DNA from 2 places in the Sinobaca sp. SA16-1 genome. Region 1 is predicted to be linked to the other one. Evidence: a T-box and tRNA genes for the amino acid it is inferred to sense, from the RefSeq annotation. Region 1 holds a T-box; the other holds one or more tRNA genes.
The links. The T-box of region 1 lies ahead of ileS (isoleucine--tRNA ligase). A T-box ahead of a tRNA ligase gene usually reads a tRNA of that ligase, here a tRNA-Ile.

Region 1 (9,927 bases):
AGCTTCCGGAGGAAGAAGGCGGAAATGAAGGAGCGCCGGAGGAAGCGGCGGCAGAGGAAGCAGGAGAAGCGGCGGAGTCCTCTGAAGAAGATGGGACAGAGGATGCTCCGGCAGAAGAGTCTGAAGCTGATGAAGATTCGGTGGAAGAAACCGAAGAATCAACTGAAGAGGCCGGGGATATTTCGGAAACGGAGCCTGAAAATGAAGAAACAGCGCCCGTTAATGAGGAATAACAGTGAATTTAATTCAACGTGCTCTTTTCTACGGAGCATAATTCATGTAAACTAGACGTTATAGTGTAAATTACCTTTTCATTTTATATTAAAAAGTGATCTCATTAAAAAAAGTAAATAATTTTCTGTTAAGATACCACAACAGCGTGTTGCTCATGTAATATAAATAGAGTAAACAACTCGGAATCTAAAACAGAGACTTGGGTGTTAGCATAGGAGGTGCCGACTAGTGAATAATGAAGATATTTATGTAAGTTTAGATATTGGTACATCTGCCGTTAAAGTGATTATTGGGGAGATGTCAGGCAAATCTTTACAGGTGATTGGCGTAGGAACCGCACCTTCAAGAGGAATGAAAAGAGGAGCTATCGTCGATATAGATGAAACAGTTCATTCTATTAGAGAAGCAATTCAAAAAGCCGAACGTATGGTAGGCCTTTCTATTACCCGCGTTATTCTCGGAGTGAACGGCAATCATATTGAAATGAAACCATGCAGCGGAGTAGTGGCTGTATCAAGTTCTGACCGTGAAATCCGCGATGAGGACATTGACCGGGTGATGGATGCGGCCCAGGTGCTCTCCATTCCACCGGAAAGAGAAATTGTAGATACGATCCCGACACAATTTATTGTAGACGGACTGGAAGGGATAACCGACCCGCGCGGCATGATGGGTGTCCGCCTGGAAGTGGAAGCCACGCTGATTACCGGTGCAAAAACAACATTACATAACCTGCTGCGTTGTGTAGAAAAAGCCGGACTGGAAATCGAGGCACTCTGCCTTCAGCCTTTGGCAGCCGGTGATTTTGCACTTTCTAAAGATGAAAAAACGCTCGGTGTGGCAATGGTCGATATTGGAGGCGGTTCTACAACGATTTCCGTTTTCAAAGATGGTATGATGCAGGCACTTCGTGTGCTGTCTATCGGCGGAGACCATATTACAAACGATATTTCTGTTGGACTGCGTACAACTTCAGAAGAAGCAGAGCGCATAAAGAGACATCACGGCTATGCATTTATTGATGATGCTTCCGAAGATGTAACCTTCAGCATGAATACAATGGGAAATGATCATTCAGAAGATTATTCCCAGTATGAGATTGCCCAGATTATCGAACCAAGACTCGAAGAGATTTTTGAGCTGGTGCATGAAGAAATTTACCGGATGGGTTATTCTGATCTGCCCGGCGGCTATATCTTTACAGGCGGTTCTGTTATGATACCTGGAACGCTTGATCTGGCAGAAGATGTGCTGCGTCAAAACGTGCGCATGACCGTGCCGGATTACATCGGCGTCAGGGAGCCTATTTATACAACTGCGATCGGACTTATTGAATTTGCCCATGAACATGTTAAAATTCAAGATAAGGAAATGGCGGTTACGTCTGCTTCGGAAGAACAGTCTTTTCAGGCTGCCCCTCTTCCACCGGCAGAAACAAAGCCCAAGAAAGACCGTAAAGAAACCAGGGAACAGCGCGAAAAAGAAAATCAATCTAATCAGTCTGATCAGCCTACCGTAAAAAGCAAAGTGAAGAACTTTTTCAAAGTGTTTTTTGAATAAAATAAAAGGTCAGAATTGATAAACTAGGAGGATCATTGATGTTAGAATTTGAAATGGATATGGACCAGCTCGCACAGATTAAAGTCATCGGAGTAGGGGGCGGCGGTTCCAATGCGGTTAACCGCATGATTGAAAACGGCCTTCAGGGGGTAGAATTTATTTCTGTTAACACAGACGCCCAGGCCCTTCAGCTATCCCAGGCAGAAACAAAGCTTCAGCTCGGCGGAAAGCTTACCCGCGGGCTTGGCGCAGGGGCTAATCCTGAAATCGGTAAAAAAGCTGCTGAAGAAAGCAAAGAGCAGATCGAAGAAGCGCTTATGGGCGCCGATATGGTATTTATTACTGCAGGTATGGGAGGCGGAACCGGAACTGGTGCTGCTCCGGTTATCGCAGAAATCGCCAAAGAAATTGGCGCTCTTACAGTAGGTGTAGTAACAAGACCGTTTACGTTTGAAGGCAGAAAGCGTTCAAGCCAGGCGGCAAATGGTATTATTTCTTTAAAAGAAAAAGTCGATACATTGATTGTGATTCCAAACGATCGTCTGCTTGAAATTGTAGACAAAAGCACTCCAATGCTTGAAGCATTCCAGGAAGCAGATAACGTTCTCCGCCAGGGTGTTCAGGGTATCTCCGACTTGATCGCAGTACCGGGACTTATCAACCTCGACTTCGCCGATGTAAAAACCATCATGAGTGAAAAAGGTTCTGCTCTTATGGGTATTGGTATTGCCACCGGCGAAAACAGAGCAGCAGAGGCGGCTAAAAAAGCCATTTCCAGCCCACTGCTGGAAACCTCTGTAAATGGGGCGCAGGGCGTCCTGATGAACATTACGGGCGGCGCGAACTTAAGCCTGTTTGAAGTTCATGAAGCAGCAGAGATTGTCTCTGAAGCCTCTGACCTTGAAGTGAACATGATCTTCGGTTCGGTTATTAACGAAAACCTTCAGGACGAAATAGTCGTTACGGTTATTGCTACCGGTTTTGAAGACAACGAAGATAAAAGAGCAAGAGTGAACCCAAGAGGTCAGGCTCAGCAGCAGAGTGCTTCTCCTAGAAGAAGCCAGCAATACAGCCAGACGGCTTCTGCAAGAAGCCGTCAGACTCCGCCGCCAATCGCCGGACGTGAAGACGAATATGCAGAGCAGCCAAGAGAAAGAGAATCCCACTCTCCGGCTGAAGAAGAATCAGATGCGCTTGATATCCCGGCATTCCTTAGAAACCGCCGTAAGAAAAAATAAATTCTAAAGCCGGACGTGTTCAACGCGTCCGGCTTTTTTCAAGAAAGGCCCATTGGGAGGGAATACGATACATGCTAAACAGCAGGGAACCTTTTGAGCAGACAGCGGATCCGTTTTTGATGCTTGCATCCCCTTCGTTTTCTGCAGAAAAAGGTATAACAGCAGGGTTTACAGTTAGATCCGGCGGGCACAGCCCGGCTCCTTTTTGCAGCAATAACATGGCGTTCCATGTAGGCGATGATACGGACAATGTAATCAAAAACCGGGAGAAGCTTGCAGCAGCTGCAGGCCGTCCGCTTTCCACGTGGACGGCTGCAGAGCAGGTCCATAAAGCAGATATAATCTATGCTGCAAAGCAGGATGCCGGAAAAGGTGCCTGGACGAGAGAGAGCCGGGTAGGTGAAGCGGACGGAATGTATACAAAGTCTGCCGATGTAACGCTTGTCAGCTTTTATGCCGACTGCGTTCCGCTCTATTTTCATGCGCCGGATAAAGGATTAGTCGGTCTGGCCCATGCTGGATGGAAAGGAACGGCTTTAGATATTGGGTCCCGCATGGTCGACACATGGAAAAAAACAGAGAACGTGGACCCAAAAGAAATATATGCAGTAATCGGTCCATGTATTTCAGCGCAGCATTATGAAGTGGACAGCACCGTTATAAACGCAATGAAACAGGTGCTGGACCCTTCTGCACCAGAGCCGTGGACAAAGAACAGCGGAGGCGGATATCAGCTGGACATGAAAGCGGTGAACCGTCAGCTGTTGGAGCAGGCCGGTGTACCTGCAGCACAGATAGAGGTTACTTCCTACTGTTCCTACGAGCATGAACAATTATTTTTTTCACATCGCCGGGACCAGGGAAAAAGCGGCCGGATGATGAGCTTTATTGGAAAGAGTGAAGACTAGAAAGGAGCCCGCACGTTGGGAGATGTAGAGAAAAATCTAGCAGCCATCAAACAAACGATTAAACAAGCATGCAGTAAAGCCGGAAGGAATGAAGATGAGGTCCATATTATTGCTGTGACAAAATATGTATCTCTGGAAACGGCTGAAAATGCAATAAAAGCAGGAATTTCCCATCTTGGCGAGAATAGAGTAGAAGGAGCACTGGGTAAATGGGAAAAACTTCAAGATAAAGCCTCATTCCATTTTATCGGGCAGCTTCAATCCAAAAAAGCCAAAAAAATTATTGGCAAATATGAATATATTCACTCTTTGGATCGTATATCTTTAGCAGAGGAGCTGGAAAAAAGGCTGGAAGACGGAAATAAAGTAAAATGCTTTGTGCAGGTAAATGTATCTGGTGAGACGTCAAAGGCGGGACTGGACGCTGCAGAAGTGATTCCGTTTATTCAGGAACTGAAAGCCTTCTCCTCCATTGAAGTAGTAGGACTGATGACAATGGCACCGTTCGAAGAAGACCCGGAAAAAACGAGAGCCTGGTTCCGTGAGCTGAGGACGCTCAGAGACCGTGTGCAGGAACTCGGCCAGCCGAATGCCCCTTGTAATGAGTTGTCGATGGGAATGTCCAATGATTATGCTGTTGCAATCGAAGAAGGCGCGACGTATATTAGACTTGGAACAAGTCTGGTAGGAAACGAAACGAACGCCTGATAGGCATGATACTATGAATGGCAGGAGGAAAAACGATGGGTTTCAAAAAAAACTTTAAGCGTTTTTTTGAATTGGAAGAGGGCACGGTCGAAGACAGGGATCCGATGATTAAATATGAAGAGGACCCGGTTCCGGAAGCAGTACCGCCTGCTAAAGAAAAGTCAAATGTCGTCAGTCTTCAGAGTCTTCAGCAGTCTGCGAAAATGATACTCATTGAGCCAAGAACCTATGAAGAAGCCCAGGACATTGCGGATCATTTAAAAAACAGAAAATCGGTTATTATCAATGTGCAGCGCCTTCAGCACGATCAGGCGAAGCGAATTGTTGATTTTCTCAGCGGCACTGTTTATGCTATAGGCGGAGATATTCAAAAAGTCGGTGAAAATATATTTTTATGTACGCCGGACAATATAGATGTTTCCGGTGCTATCTCAGAAGCACTGTATGAACACGATCAGAAACAACCTTAAAGGAGAGAAAAAATGGCGCAAATTGGAGCAATTTTAGCTGCAGGAATGCAGATTTATTCATTTATCGTACTCGCTTATATTCTTATGTCCTGGTTCCCGAATGCCCGGGAAACATCAATAGGACAGATGATCGGATCCATCGTAGAGCCATTTCTGGAGCCGTTCCGCCGCGTGATTCCACCGCTTGGCATGTTTGATATTTCTCCACTTGTTGCATTGCTTGTACTAAACATGGCAAGCCGCGGCGTTGCTGCGCTATTTATGTAAAAGGAGCAGCTATGGACTATTCTGAACACTTTCGAAAAGAAGAACACCCATTCATCGAACAGGTCAGAGATTGGAAGCAGGCAGTTGAAACGTATTATGAAACCAAGCTCACTGATTTTCTCGATCCCAGGGAGCAGGATCTGCTTTCGATGATTATTGGAAAAGATGAAACGGTACGTTATCAGTTTCATGGAGGAGCGAAAGGCGCTGAACGAAAAAGAGCCTGTATTTATCCTTTCTATGAAGAGATTACAGAAGACTCATTTAATCTGGCTTTGTATGAACTTTCTTATCCTGCCAAATTTGTGACCCTCCGTCACCCTGATATCCTGGGAACGCTGACGGGTCTGGGCATTAAAAGAGAAAAGTATGGAGATATTATTGCTGGGGAAGGCTTTTTTCATTGTATTGTTAGTGAAGAGGTCGGCATATATATGGAAATGAATCTTACTAAAGCCGGCAATGCGCCGGTGCAGCTTGAAAAGAAACCAATGCATGATGCGTTGGAGGCAGAGGAAAGCTGGGAAGAAGTAAGTTCTACTATTACTTCTTTCCGGCTTGATGTTCTTATTGCAGAGATGTACGGCGTTTCAAGAAGCAAAGCTCTTCCTTACATTGAAAAGGAAAAAGTGAAAGTGAATTGGAAAACGATCACCCAGCCCGCCTATCAGGTCGCTCCCGGCGATTATATTTCGGTCAGGGGAATGGGACGTCGTAAAATTTTAAGTGACGAAGGATTAACGAAAAAAGGACGCTACCGCTTGCGGTACGGAAAAAAGAAAGACCAATAAACAACAGCAGAGGTGAAGCCAGTGCCTATTACTCCTTTAGATATCCATAATAAAGAATTTACCAAAGGTTTTCGTGGTTACGATGAAGATGAAGTTAATGAATTTTTAGACCAGGTTATTAAAGATTTTGAAGCGGCGATCCGCGAAAAAGATGAATGGCAGACAAAAGCTAAAGATCTTGAAGAGCGGGTGGAGCATTTTTCCGCTATTGAAGATACGCTGAATAAATCGATTATGGTGTCTCAGGAAACAGCGGAAGAAGTAAGAAAAAGTTCCAATAAAGAATCCGACCTGATTATTCAGGAAGCGGAAAAAAATGCCGACCGCCTGATTAATGACGCCCTAAACCGTACGAAAAAGATGGAACTGGAAATGCAGGAGTTAAAAAAGCAGGCCAGCGTCTACCGGATGAGGTTTAAAATGCTGGTCGAAGCCCAGATGAATCTCTTACATAGCGAAGAATGGGAAGACATCACAAATGAACCGCCTGCAGCCGGGACGGAGTGAAATATTGACTAACCGTATTTTCTGAATTATACTTTTTACACAACATATAAAAAAACGAAGACAGGGACATACTTTATTGTACGCCGTCTGAACAGCGAGCTGTGACATGGTGGGAGCACAGTACAACGGCAGATAAAGACATCACCCTGTAGTTCCGATACTGAAATATAGTAGGTACCGGCGGTTGTTTACCGTTATACAAACCCAAAGTGGCTGTGTGTGCAGCTATTAGGGTGGTACCGCGAGCCTTCTCGTCCCTATCGGATCGAGAGGGCTTTTTTGTATGCGTAAAGGAAGTATTTGTAAAACCAAACGACTGAAAAAAACTGCACAATCAAATGAATGGGGGAAAAATGAAATGAGTTACAAAGAAACACTGCTCATGCCGAAAACGGATTTTCCGATGCGCGGCAACCTGCCGAACCGGGAACCGGAAAGACAAAAAGAATGGGAAAGCGAAAACATGTACCAAAAAGTGCAGGAACGCACAGCCGGGCGTCCGCTGTTTGTTCTACATGACGGCCCTCCATACGCCAATGGGGATATCCATATGGGGCACGCTTTAAATAAAGTATTAAAAGATTTTATCGTCCGTTATAAATCGATGTCCGGGTTTCATGCACCTTACGTGCCAGGCTGGGATACCCATGGTCTTCCTATTGAGACAGCGTTGACAAAAAATAAAAAAGTGAACCGGAAAAAAATGTCAGTGGCTGAATTCCGCCAGGCCTGCGAAGAGTATGCATTAAAGCAGGTGGACCGTCAGCGTGAACAGTTTAAAAGACTCGGTGTCCGCGGAGACTGGGATAATCCGTATATCACTCTTACAAACGATTATGAAGCCCAGCAAATTAAAGTATTTGGAGAAATGGCCAAGCGCGGCTATATCTATAAAGGCAAAAAGCCGGTCTACTGGTCGCCTTCTTCCGAATCAGCTCTGGCAGAAGCAGAAATTGAGTATCATGATAAAAAATCACCTTCTATCTACGTGACATTTGACGTAAAAGACGGCAAAAATGTTTTGGATGGGGATGAGAAATTTCTTATCTGGACAACAACTCCATGGACGATCCCGGCTAACCTGGCGATCGCTCTTCATCCAGAGCTGACGTATGCAACGGTAAAACAAAACGGTACAAAATATATTGTAGCGGAAGGTCTGTTGGAGCAGCTAAAGACCGAGCTAGAATGGGATGAAGCGGAAACACTTCGCACCTTTAAAGGGGAAGAACTGGAGCACGTGATGACGAGCCACCCTATCTATGGCAGGGATTCTCTCGTTATTTTAGGGGATCACGTTACCTTGGATGCCGGTACAGGCTGTGTTCACACAGCACCCGGCCACGGGGAAGATGACTATATTGTAGGCCGGCAGTATGGCCTGGAAGTGCTCTGTCCTGTTGACGATAAAGGGTATTTCACGGAAGAAGCGCCTGGTTTTGAAGGCCTGTTTTATGATGAGGCAAACAAACAGATTACCCAGAAGCTTGATGAATTAAATGCCCTGGAAAAACTGAATTTTGTAAAGCACTCCTATCCTCATGACTGGCGCACGAAAAAACCGGTTATTTTCCGGGCGACTTCCCAGTGGTTTGCGTCTATCAAGGATTTCAGAGAGCAGCTGCTCGAAGAAGTAAAAAGTGTAACGTGGCTTCCGGAATGGGGAGAAACAAGATTATTTAATATGGTTCGTGACCGCGGAGACTGGTGTATTTCCAGGCAGCGGGCATGGGGCGTGCCGATTCCTGTATTTTACGGAGAAGACGGCGTGGAAATTGTAACAGATGAAACGATCTCGCACGTATCGGATTTATTTAGACAGCACGGTTCCAACATCTGGTTTGAATGGGATACAAAAGACCTTCTTCCGGAAGGGTATGAGTCTGACCAGAGCCCTAACGGAGTGTTCACTAGAGAAACAGATATTATGGACGTATGGTTTGACAGCGGTTCTTCCCACCAGGCAGTGCTGGAGGAACGAGAAGAGCTTCAGCGCCCTGCTGATGTTTACATCGAAGGTTCCGACCAGTACAGAGGGTGGTTTAACTCGTCGCTTTCCACCAGCGTTGCCGTAACTGGGAAATCCCCGTATAAGGCAGTAATCAGCCACGGGTTTGCGCTGGACGGCAAGGGCCACAAAATGAGCAAATCCATTGGAAACACCGTTATTCCTAATGATGTAATGAAACAGCTTGGAGCAGACATTCTTCGTCTATGGGTATCAAGCGTAGACTATCAGGCGGACGTTCGTATTTCCGATGATATACTAAAGCAGGTAGCCGAAGTGTACCGTAAAATCAGAAACACTTTCCGCTTTATGCTCGGTAACTTAAACGACTTTAACCCTGCAGTGGACCGGGTCGCGGTAGAGGAGCTTCCTGAACTGGATCTGTTCATGCACGTGAAGCTTCAGGACCTGATTAAGAAAGTGACAAAAGGCTATGAAGAATATCAATTTGCAGCCGTCTATCATGCCATTCATAACTACTGCACGGTAGAGCTGAGCTCTTTTTATATGGACAGTGCCAAAGACACTTTATATATTGAAGCGGCCGACAGCAAAAAACGCCGGGCGATTCAGACGGTTATTTATGACACACTTCTCGCCCTTACCCGGCTTGCAGCTCCAATTATCCCGCATACGGCGGAAGAAGCATGGACCTATATTCCGGACACTTCAGCAGAAAGCGTGCATTTAACGGATATGCCGGAAGCTGTTAATACAGACAGCTATCAGGATTTAAAGAAAAAATGGAGTACGATCATGGATGTCCGTGATGACGTGTTAAAAACGCTGGAGCAGGCACGAGGCGAAAAGCTGATTGGCAAATCATTAACAGCAGCCATTCAACTATATCCCGCACCGGAGCTGAAAACGCTTCTGGAAGATACCGAAGACCTGGAAAAACTATTCATCGTATCCAAGGTTGATATTGAAGGCAGCAAAGAAGAAGCGCCGCCGGAAGCAGACGTGTATCCATCCATTGCCATTACGGTTCAGGCAGCAGATGGAGAAACATGCGGCCGCTGCTGGACGGTTTCAGAAACAGTAGGAGAAGATAAAGACCACCCTACGCTTTGCAGCAAGTGCAGCAGTATCGTTAAAGAACATTATTCAGAAGTATAATAAAAAGGGCTTTTCTCCTTAGGGAGGGAAGCCCTTTTAAGATACGGCCTGCCGATGCTTCTTTTCTAACGGGCGCCGGTATGCTAAAATGCATAGGTACGTACAACTTAAGATGAG
Region 2 (9,927 bases), on a different contig from region 1:
ATATTAAATTTCAGCATGAAGCTTATTCGTCTGTTTCTTCTGTTGTTTCTTCTTCTCCCTGCTGTTCAATCACTTCTTCGTTCTCGGCATCTACTTCCGGCCGTTCTTCTTTAAGTTCGAAGTAGGCATCCATCGCCTCGCGTGCGATAGTATTCGCTACGCCATTGCGGCCGCCGTTTTCTGCCAAATACGTATAGGGCACGATAACCGCAATGGCTACTTCAGGGTTGTCATACGGCGCATATCCAACAAAAGCCTGGTTTACCGCATTCTCCACGAGCTCGCCTGAACTTTCGCTTCTAACCGTCACCTGTGCAGTTCCCGTCTTTCCGGCTGCTTGGTAAGGCGCATCGCCAAAGTAGCTGCGGGCGGTTCCACTGGATCCTTCCACGACCTCAAGCATCCCTTCCTGGGCCATTTCTATATACTCGTCGTCAACGCTTAATTTATTCATTATTGAAGGCTGTATCTGCTGGGAGATAGCTCCCATATTGCTTTTGTCCGGATCGGATCGGCGCACTTCTTTTACAAAATGAGGCTCAATCCGATACCCGTCATTGGCAATTGTAGCTACATACTGAGCAAGCTGCATCGGCGTATACGTATCAAACTGGCCGAAGCTCAGGTAAAGAAGATTTCCCGGATCTCCGTATCCTCCGGAAATCCCGGCTGATTCCGATGGAAGGTCAATACCTGTTTCTGTGCCAAGGCCGAATTGATTGTAATAATACCGCAACGTATCATAAGCTTCCTGCACGTTACCCGTATCAAATGAACCTCCGCGCTCATAATTGGCCAGTCTCATCGCAATCTCTGACATGTAAATATTGGAAGACTGCTCCAAAGCTCCAAGGTAATTAACATTCCCAATACTGTCAGACGCTGAACTGATCGAAGAGGTTCCCGGGAGATTAATTGGTGTATCATTAATATACGTATCCGGCGTTACTGCGCCTTCCTGAAGACCTGCCAGCACTGTGGCCATTTTAACGGTTGATCCCATTTCAAACGAACTGCTGACAGTCCCCACCTGATCCCGGTAGCCGGAGGCAGCAAGTACTTCTCCCGTACTTGGTTCAATCATAACTGCATAGGCGTCTTCCTCGTTTACGAAGTTGCCGGACTGCCCGCCTACTTGTTCATCTACAATCGTTTCCAAGTCCTGCTGCAGCGCCATATCTACGGACAACACCAGGTCATTGCCCCGTCGTCCCGTCGTTTCTGCACCATTACCTGCAGCTTCCTCTGAGTTCAGCAGCTCTCCTTTTACCCCGCGGAGCGCACTTTCGTATTCTTCTTCCAGAAAGCTTGTTCCAACCAGATCGGAGCGATCGTAGCCGAGAGCCAGGTATTCATCAATTGTTTCACGAGGGATGGAGCCAACAGAACCGAAAAAGCCGGGAAATGACTCATCAAACACATACTGCCTGTTCGAATCTCTTAGTAAATCCACTCCCGGCAGTTCTTCAAGGCGTACGCTTACTTCATGCGCTTCTTCTCTCGTTAAATTTTCTTTTACTCTTTGCGGTGAATCATTATACCCGGATATCATTTCCCGCCATACTGCCACGGTTTCAAGCTCTGTCCCTTGAATATCATTTAACTGTTCATCCGTAATTCTTTCCAGCTGCAGGTCATAAGGATCTTCTCCATCTTCTCCTGCTGCTGCCATTTCTTCTTCGGAGAGAAGAGCTTCCGCTTCTTCTTCCCGTGTAAGAAGCCAGTAGTCTCTTAAGTCTCTATCCGTAATTCCCTCTGTATCCATTTCCAGATATCCGCTCAGCTTTTCAGCAATATCCAATCTTTCTTCATCAGATACGCTTGATGAGTTCGTATATGTAAGTGAGAGAATTAACTGATTGTCTACAGCGATTTCGCCGTTTCTGTCATACATCACTCCACGAGGCGCATCAATTCTTGTTACAGGTTCGCTCGCTTCTTCCAGATCTTGTTCAAAGCTGTCCCCTTGTACGATTTGTATAAATCCCAACCTTAATATTAGTGCAGAAAAAAGTATAAACACTGCGAAAAAAAGCACATTCAATCGTCTAGGAAGATGACTTTTTCTGGTTTTTCTTGATGCCACTGCAATCCCTCTTTCTTTGATACGGACTCGTACGATTTGGACCTTTAGTGTCCGGGCGCGTACCCTGATTTTACCATACTCTACGTACGATAAAAAGAAAGCAGATGGTTCATCTTTTTCAAAAGAAAAGGTAATGACAAAAAAAGACACCGATTATCATTTATCGATAATCGGTGTCTGCTTTAACTTATTAAGGCTGTATTGCTGCATCCTGCAAAATAAATTAATTATTTAGCTTCTGAATAACGCTTTTCTACTTCATTCCAGTTAATGATGTTCCAGAATGCATCAATATATTCAGGACGACGGTTCTGGTATTTAAGGTAGTATGCATGCTCCCATACATCCAAACCTAAGATAGGCGTTTTGCCTTCCATGATTGGGGAATCCTGGTTAGCTGTGCTCATAATCTCAAGCTCTCCGCCGGATAGTACGAGCCATGCCCAGCCGGATCCAAAGCGGCCGGTTGCTGCAGCTGCGAACTCTTCCTGAAATTTCTCAAAGCTGCCAAACTTGCTTTCAATTGCACTTGCAAGATCTCCGCTTGGCTTGCCGCCGCCATCCGGGCTTAGGATCTGCCAGAAGAATGTATGGTTGGCATGGCCGCCGCCGTTATTTCTAACTGCTGTACGGATATTTTCAGGAATGGAATTAAGGTCTCTAATAAGGTCTTCTACATCTTTACCTGCAAGATCGTCATGACCTTCCAATGCTGCATTAAGTTTTGTTACGTAAGTGTTGTGATGCTTGTCGTGATGAATCTGCATCGTTGTTGCGTCTACATGAGGCTCTAGTGCGTTTTCTGCGTAAGGTAGTTTAGGTAATTCGTAATTTGACAATTAAATCTCCTCCTTGGAATGTAAACGTGTAATAAAAATCAAAAAATATAGCTTTCAGCTATACAACATAAATAAATGTAACAAAACAGTGACAAATTTACAATCAATATGCTGTTTCTGCCATTTATTTCTATTGTAGACACTAATCTCTATACCCAGCCCTATTATTCTTTAAACTAAAGAAAACACAAAAAAGCACACAGATGTGTGCTTTGAATAATTGTAATGGTGGACCCTGTAGGACTCGAACCTACGACCGGACGGTTATGAGCCGTCTGCTCTAACCAACTGAGCTAAGGGTCCTTCACATGGGGCGGCTGATGGGAATCGAACCCACGAATGCCGGAACCACAATCCGGTGCGTTAACCACTTCGCCACAACCGCCATGTAAGTATTCTTTTTTTAATATGGTAGCGGCGGAGGGAGTCGAACCCCCGACCTCACGGGTATGAACCGTACGCTCTAGCCAGCTGAGCTACACCGCCATATGGCTCCACAGGCAGGATTCGAACCTGCGACCGATCGGTTAACAGCCGATAGCTCTACCACTGAGCTACTGTGGAATATCCTGTTACTATGTATAAACGTCTTCTAACAGCGACATTTATCATAATACCACGATAATAATAGAACGTCAATGCTTATTTTTTAATAACAGATCAGGTAAAAATAAGATATAGAAAGTAAATACCGTTTCCTACGAGCAGCACGCCTTTCAGCACAACACTCACTAGAAAACCAACCAAAGAACCGGTTCCAACCCGGCCCAGCTTCTGCCACGATTTTTCCCCGGAGATGATTTCACCAATAACCGCTCCTACAATTGCACCGATTAACACGCCTACAATTGGAATGATAAAGGGACCGACAATTAAACCAATGATACTTCCCCACGTGGCCGCTTTCGATCCACCGGTCCGTTCTATTCCATAATACTGCACCGCATAATCAATAATAAACAGCAGCGCTGCAATAATAATCTGGCTTATCCAGAACCAGGCGGTAAGCGTACCGAACCCTTCGGCTGCAGCAATCAAAACAACGGCTGCAATAAAGAAAATCCCGCCGGGAACAATCGGGTAAATTAATGCGATCAGGGCAAGTGCATAAGCCATAAAGGCCAGCGCATAAAAAATATAGTCCATTTTTTTCCTCCTTTTAAAAACGTCCGCTGCCTTTGAAAGGTCAGCGGACGAAATCATTTGGTTATATCATACGATATTAATCGCGTTCATGTAAAACGGCTTCAGCAATATTTACACTGTGATCGCCGATTCTTTCCAGGTTGCTGATAATATCTACAAAAACAATACCAGCTGATCCGGAGCAGCGACCTTCGTTCACACGTAAAATGTGCTTTTTACGAAGCTTACGTTCCATTTTATCGATTTGTTCCTCGAATTTGATAACCTCTCTGGCACTCTCATGTGCTTCTTCCATGTTGTCATTTTCCAGTGAACTAATGGCTTTCTGGAGAGTTTTAATCGTTAAGTCAAACATCTCTTCCATATCCTGGTAGGCATCTTCTGACATCGTTACTTTGTTTGTCATCTGATAATCCACAAGTTCCATCACGTTTTCCATATGATCGCCTACACGCTCAATATCCCGTACTGTATCCATAAGCATTGAATGCAGCTTGGAATTTTCATCCGAGAGCGAACGCTGGGAAATCAAAATCAGATAATCCGTTATTTTTCGGTCCAGGTTGTTAATTGCTTCTTCAAACTGCACCGTAAGTTCTGCATGGCGTTTATGATTTGTTTTCAAATACTTATGGGATTCTATTAATCCCTTTTCAGCAAATTCAGCCATCCGCATTGTCTCCGCTTTTGCCTGTCCGAGTGCCACCCCCGGCGAGCGCTGGATAAAGGAAGGATCCAAATGCTGTGCTTTGTATTCAATTTCTGTGTCTTTTCCTGGAATCAGCTTGGTCACAATAATTGCAAGTACTGCGACAAAAGGCAGCTGAATGATTGTATTCGACACGTTAAAGATACCGTGGGCAAACGCAATAGTCATAGGTGCATTCAGGTTCAGGGCATTCTGAATGCCTCCTATCATGGCGGTATACGGCACAATTAAGATAATAACGATCGTTGCTCCGATTACATTAAAGATAACGTGTGTCAGTGCTGCGCGTTTCGCTGCAAGAGAAGCACCTAGAGACGCGAGAACCGCAGTAATCGTCGTTCCAATATTATCACCGAACAATACTGGCATAGCAGCAGCAAGCTCTATAGCTCCCTGGTCATAAAGCTCCTGGAGCAGTCCGATAGAAGCAGAGGAGCTTTGCACGGCAACGGTAAATACGGTACCGATTAACACACCAAGCAGTGGATTCTCACTTACGCTTACCGTAAGCTCACGAAAAGCTGGCAGTCCTTCAAGCGGCTCTACTCCATCTCCCATTAGAGAAAGGCCGAAGAAAAGCGCTCCAAATCCAAAAACAGCCTGACCGATATTGTTCATTTTTTTATTTTTAAAGAAGAAAATTAATACGGTTCCTATGAAAATAATAGGCAGGGCATAATCTTCAATTTTGATACCAATAATAAAGGCTGTAACTGTCGTACCAATGTTCGCGCCCATAATAACACCGATCGCCTGGGAAAGCGTCATAAAACCGGCGTTTACCAGCCCGATCGTCAGCACTGTTGTTCCTGTGCTCGTTTGTATAAGTATAGTTACAACAATTCCGGCCACTACACCCATAACCGGATTACTCGTAAATTTGTCGAGAATATCCCTTAATTTATCCCCGGCAATCTTCTGCAGGCCATCCCCTAAATATTTAATACCAAATAGGAAAATACCTAATCCCCCAAAAAAAGTAAATAGTATCGTTTGAAGATCCAACACCCTCATCCCTTCGTTTTAAAAATTCCCCTAAGACAAACCTTCATCAGCGTACTTGTTTAATATTGAGTAAAGATTGAGTTTTTGTAAAGATTATATTACATTTTATTCTGCTTTTATTTTCCCTGTTTACCTGAGCGATATTGTGGCTTGTTTCTATTTACGTTAGAATAAGTCTCGCAGGACATAGAGGAGGCAGTTAATGTCTATTATTCAACTATTTATAAAAAGTTTATATTCCCCCCTTCACATTGCAAGGTTCCGCTTTCAAAAAATAGGCCGAACAATTCTTTATATATTTTTTCTCATGCTGCTGGCAAGTATACCAGCAAGCATCGCCCTGTCTCAATCGCTTTCGCAGGTGTCGGATGAACTGGATACCCTCTTACAGGAAGAGGTGCCTGATTTCAGTATTGAAAACGGCCAGCTCGTCAGTGAAGCCGAAGGCCCTCAATACATTGGAGAAGGTGACGATGAATTGGTATTTGACCCAAGCGGCGAAGTAACAGCAGAAGAAATGGCTGCAGCCGACCAGTCGGCGCTTCTTCAGGAAGAAGTCGTGATCGGAAGCGGCGGAGACAGCCAGGTTTATTCATACAGCCAGGCCGGCAATATTTCATTTACAAAACAGGAGCTGTCTAATTTGGCTTCATCGCTGCAGGGTGTGCTCTACATTTTAATTCCTGTTGCTGTTATCGGCTTATACTTACTTAATACGACGCTGAAATTCATCGGCATCTTTGCGCTTTCCGTATTTGGATTGATGATTCGTAAAGCCTCCCCTATTCCGTTAAATTACCGATTCATTTGGATAATGAGCGCTTTCGCTGTCACGCTTCCAACGATAGCCATTACTCTTTTGGATCTGCTTCCTTTTCAAATTCCTGTGGGATTCACTATTTACTGGCTGTTGGCTTTCTTTATGCTGTATCGTGCCTACCGCTCCCTTCCACGCCCAAAGAAAAGCAGCAGTCCGGCTTAATGCCGGACTGCTGCTTCTTTTTTTACGAAGACGTCTGGGAGGCCTGCTCTGCTTTTTTTACTAAAATTCTTGTACCGTCAGCAGATACTACCTCTATCTCGACTCCGGATTCTATCCATTGCCCACCGCTTGTAGCACTGTAACGTTCTCCTTCAACTTCAATAGTGCCGGTCGGCCGGAAAGCAGTAAGTGCCTTTCCTTTCTTTCCAATCAGCCCTTTGTAGGATTCATTCATGGAATTATAGCCGGAGTCGCTGCTGAGCTTATCCTTAAGCGTAAGCTTGTCCCAAAGTCCTCTTCTTGGGAACACTTTCAAAAACACGAGTGCTCCGACAATACCGAGCAGAAAGCCGAATACAGCCAGTACTCCGTATAAAATACTTGGTGTCGGCACAGCCACACTTAAACTCATCAGAATAATACCGATCACTCCAAACGTGCCATCCCCTGTCACTTTACCATCAAAAATAATGAGCATTAATCCACCCGCATACAGAGCTACAATCCAAATGCTGGCTGCCCCATCAATGTGATGGGCAAAAAATAATGTAATAAAGGCAAGTCCCAGGATTCCGAATAGACCTTTTGTTTTCACTAGCAGTTCACCTATAAGAAACAATGTCGCGAGAAAGACGACGATAAAACCGACGCTTGCCTGATCGAGCCATTCCATTCCTTTCAGCTCCTTCGTTTTCATCTGGTTGTCTATATAATACGATTTTACCGTTGTTAGGTTTCAGATTCAATTTATCTCTTCTTTATATTGGAAATATTTTTAAAATTGGGCGCTGTTTTTGTCCATTTAACGAAGTGCTCCCTTTTTGCATAAAAAAAGAGAGCCGTTTAAAAGGCTCTCTCTACTTTATTTCTATATCATTCAACTGTTGGATTCTGATTCAGAAGAACCACCGAAAATGGAGTCAATAATACCGTTAATGAAATCCATAAAGCTTGCAAAGAATGACTGGGTTTCATCACTGTTTACAAATTCACCGATATTATCCTGAACTTTGCTTATCTGGTCCTGTACCTGGCCCCAGTCAACATTTAAGTCTTTCATACGGTCAAATAAAGATACAAGGCCATCTGTTTCTTCCTGCGTTAATTCAATATTCATATCCACCGCAATATTTTGAATCAGCACGCGTATATCCTCGGAGCTTTCAATATTCTGTTCACTGATTTCCTGCTTTACTCTTGTGATCAATTCTGTCGCTTCTTCGGTACCGATGCTTTCACTAAGCTCTGCCGTTTTAACGACTTCTTCGTTGGCCACCTGCTTCTGCTCTTCCGGAATGGTTACATCATTTTGTACTTCATATGCTTTTAAAATACCGGTAAGGGCTCCGGTTCCCGATACATCCATGGGAGCTGTTACGTACACTTCAGCGTCTTCCACGCCTGCGGTAATCATCGCGTTGGCATACATACCTTCTGATATTTTTGTTATATTGTTTGTTTCTACATCAATCCCGTCACCGGAGCCGGCTGTTGTAATCTTAGCGGAAGAAAGAGCTCTCGTTCCGATATCACGCGCACTCATATAATCGCCGAGATATTCATGTTCCTCTTCATTTGATACCGTAATTGTTTCCACTTCAGAACCGGCGTCCATTTCATTTAAAAGCTGTTCCCGCTGTTCTGTCGTTAAGTCTTCCCCGAGGGTGACAATCTCGTCTCCTTCGGCTGAATCGGCGAAAGCTCCCGCCGTTGGAATTGTCAGCATAATCGCTGCAGCCATTCCTGCCGCTGTAAAGGTTTTTTTCTTGTTCATTGTGTTCTCTCCTTTTATGATGGTGCTTGTTTTTTAGTATCTGTACTACAGGCAGTTCCCTGCTGCCTTTTATGTTTTCAGGAATATTTATATTCCCACCTCATTAGTCGACGCTTTTTAAAATTGGTTACACTTCTGCTGTGAAAAAGGATACCGAAACAGCACTTTAAACGGATATGCTTGCCAAACAGATTCAAACGCTGATACAATAGCAATGCATAAGATTTGGTTACGATTGGTATGTATTGTGAGATGCATGCTTCATACTGGACCGAAAAATTTATTAATCTGAAGGGGCGAATGGATACATGAGCCAAGTAACGCATCGTTCCAAAACAAGACCAGTAAACGTAGGAAATCTGGTTATTGGCGGCAATGATGAAATCATCATTCAAAGCATGACAACGACTAAAACACATGATGTAGACGCAACAGTGAGCGAAATTGACCGATTAGTAGAAGCAGGATGCCAAATCGTCCGTGTAGCATGTCCAGACATGCGTGCAGCTGAGGCAATCCCTGAAATAAAAAAACGTATTACTATTCCACTAGTAGTAGATATTCATTTCGATTACCGCCTTGCCCTTAAAGCTATTGAAGGCGGCGCAGATAAAATCCGCATCAATCCCGGTAACATTGGAAAACGCGAAAAGGTAGAAGCTGTCGTAAAGGCCGCTAAAGCAAAAGGCATTCCTATTCGTATTGGTGTAAATGCAGGATCCCTTGAAAAGAAAATTCTTGATAAATATGGTTACCCTACCGCGGACGGTATGGTAGAAAGTGCCTTGTATCATATCAGCATTCTTGAAGAACTCGATTTTCATGATATTATCGTATCGATGAAAGCATCCGATGTTCACCTGGCTATTGAAGCCTACGAGAAAGCTTCCAAAGCGTTTGATTATCCACTACACCTTGGTATTACAGAGTCGGGCACGCTCTTTGCCGGTACGGTAAAAAGCGCAGCAGGTCTCGGGGCTATTGTGAACATGGGTATTGGCAATACAATGCGTATTTCTCTAAGCGCAGACCCTGTGGAGGAAATTAAAGTAGGCCGTGAACTTCTAAAAACCTACGGTCTTGCAGCAAATGCAGCAACCCTTATTTCCTGCCCTACCTGTGGACGTATTGAAATTGACCTAATCAGTATTGCCAACGATATAGAAGAATATATTTCCACAATTAAAGCACCGATCAAAGTAGCCGTGCTTGGCTGCGCGGTAAACGGCCCGGGTGAAGCCCGTGAAGCCGATATTGGTATTGCCGGTGCACGCGGCGAAGGTCTTCTCTTCCGTCACGGAGAAATCATCCGAAAAGTGCCGGAAGAAATAATGGTTGATGAACTGAAAAAAGAAGTCGACATACTAGCAGAAGAACATTATAAAA

Region 2: it encodes a tRNA-Ile, which carries the amino acid that the T-box ahead of ileS (isoleucine--tRNA ligase) is inferred to sense. The anticodon was not compared.

The regions. Positions count from the first base shown of each region.
Region 1 covers NZ_JCAKFL010000003.1:464,821-474,747, forward strand. Annotated here, with positions in the region: gene AC5W2J_RS10360 (cell division protein FtsQ/DivIB) at 1-233, shown strand, start outside; gene ftsA (cell division protein FtsA) at 463-1,794, shown strand; gene ftsZ (cell division protein FtsZ) at 1,833-3,032, shown strand; gene pgeF (peptidoglycan editing factor PgeF) at 3,104-3,940, shown strand; gene AC5W2J_RS10380 (YggS family pyridoxal phosphate-dependent enzyme) at 3,956-4,648, shown strand; gene AC5W2J_RS10385 (cell division protein SepF) at 4,684-5,118, shown strand; gene AC5W2J_RS10390 (YggT family protein) at 5,131-5,385, shown strand; gene AC5W2J_RS10395 (YlmH family RNA-binding protein) at 5,397-6,176, shown strand; gene AC5W2J_RS10400 (DivIVA domain-containing protein) at 6,198-6,683, shown strand; T-box leader at 6,732-6,945, shown strand; gene ileS (isoleucine--tRNA ligase) at 7,042-9,810, shown strand.
Region 2 covers NZ_JCAKFL010000002.1:540,213-550,139, forward strand. Annotated here, with positions in the region: gene AC5W2J_RS06840 (peptidoglycan D,D-transpeptidase FtsI family protein) at 23-1,990, opposite strand; gene AC5W2J_RS06845 (superoxide dismutase) at 2,314-2,925, opposite strand; tRNA gene AC5W2J_RS06850 (tRNA-Ile) at 3,152-3,228, opposite strand; tRNA gene AC5W2J_RS06855 (tRNA-His) at 3,235-3,310, opposite strand; tRNA gene AC5W2J_RS06860 (tRNA-Met) at 3,335-3,411, opposite strand; tRNA gene AC5W2J_RS06865 (tRNA-Asn) at 3,415-3,489, opposite strand; gene AC5W2J_RS06870 (DUF456 domain-containing protein) at 3,586-4,071, opposite strand; gene AC5W2J_RS06875 (Na/Pi cotransporter family protein) at 4,148-5,785, opposite strand; gene AC5W2J_RS06880 (DUF1189 domain-containing protein) at 5,988-6,767, shown strand; gene AC5W2J_RS06885 (NfeD family protein) at 6,790-7,440, opposite strand; gene AC5W2J_RS06890 (DUF1002 domain-containing protein) at 7,645-8,541, opposite strand; gene ispG (flavodoxin-dependent (E)-4-hydroxy-3-methylbut-2-enyl-diphosphate synthase) at 8,850-9,927, shown strand, end outside.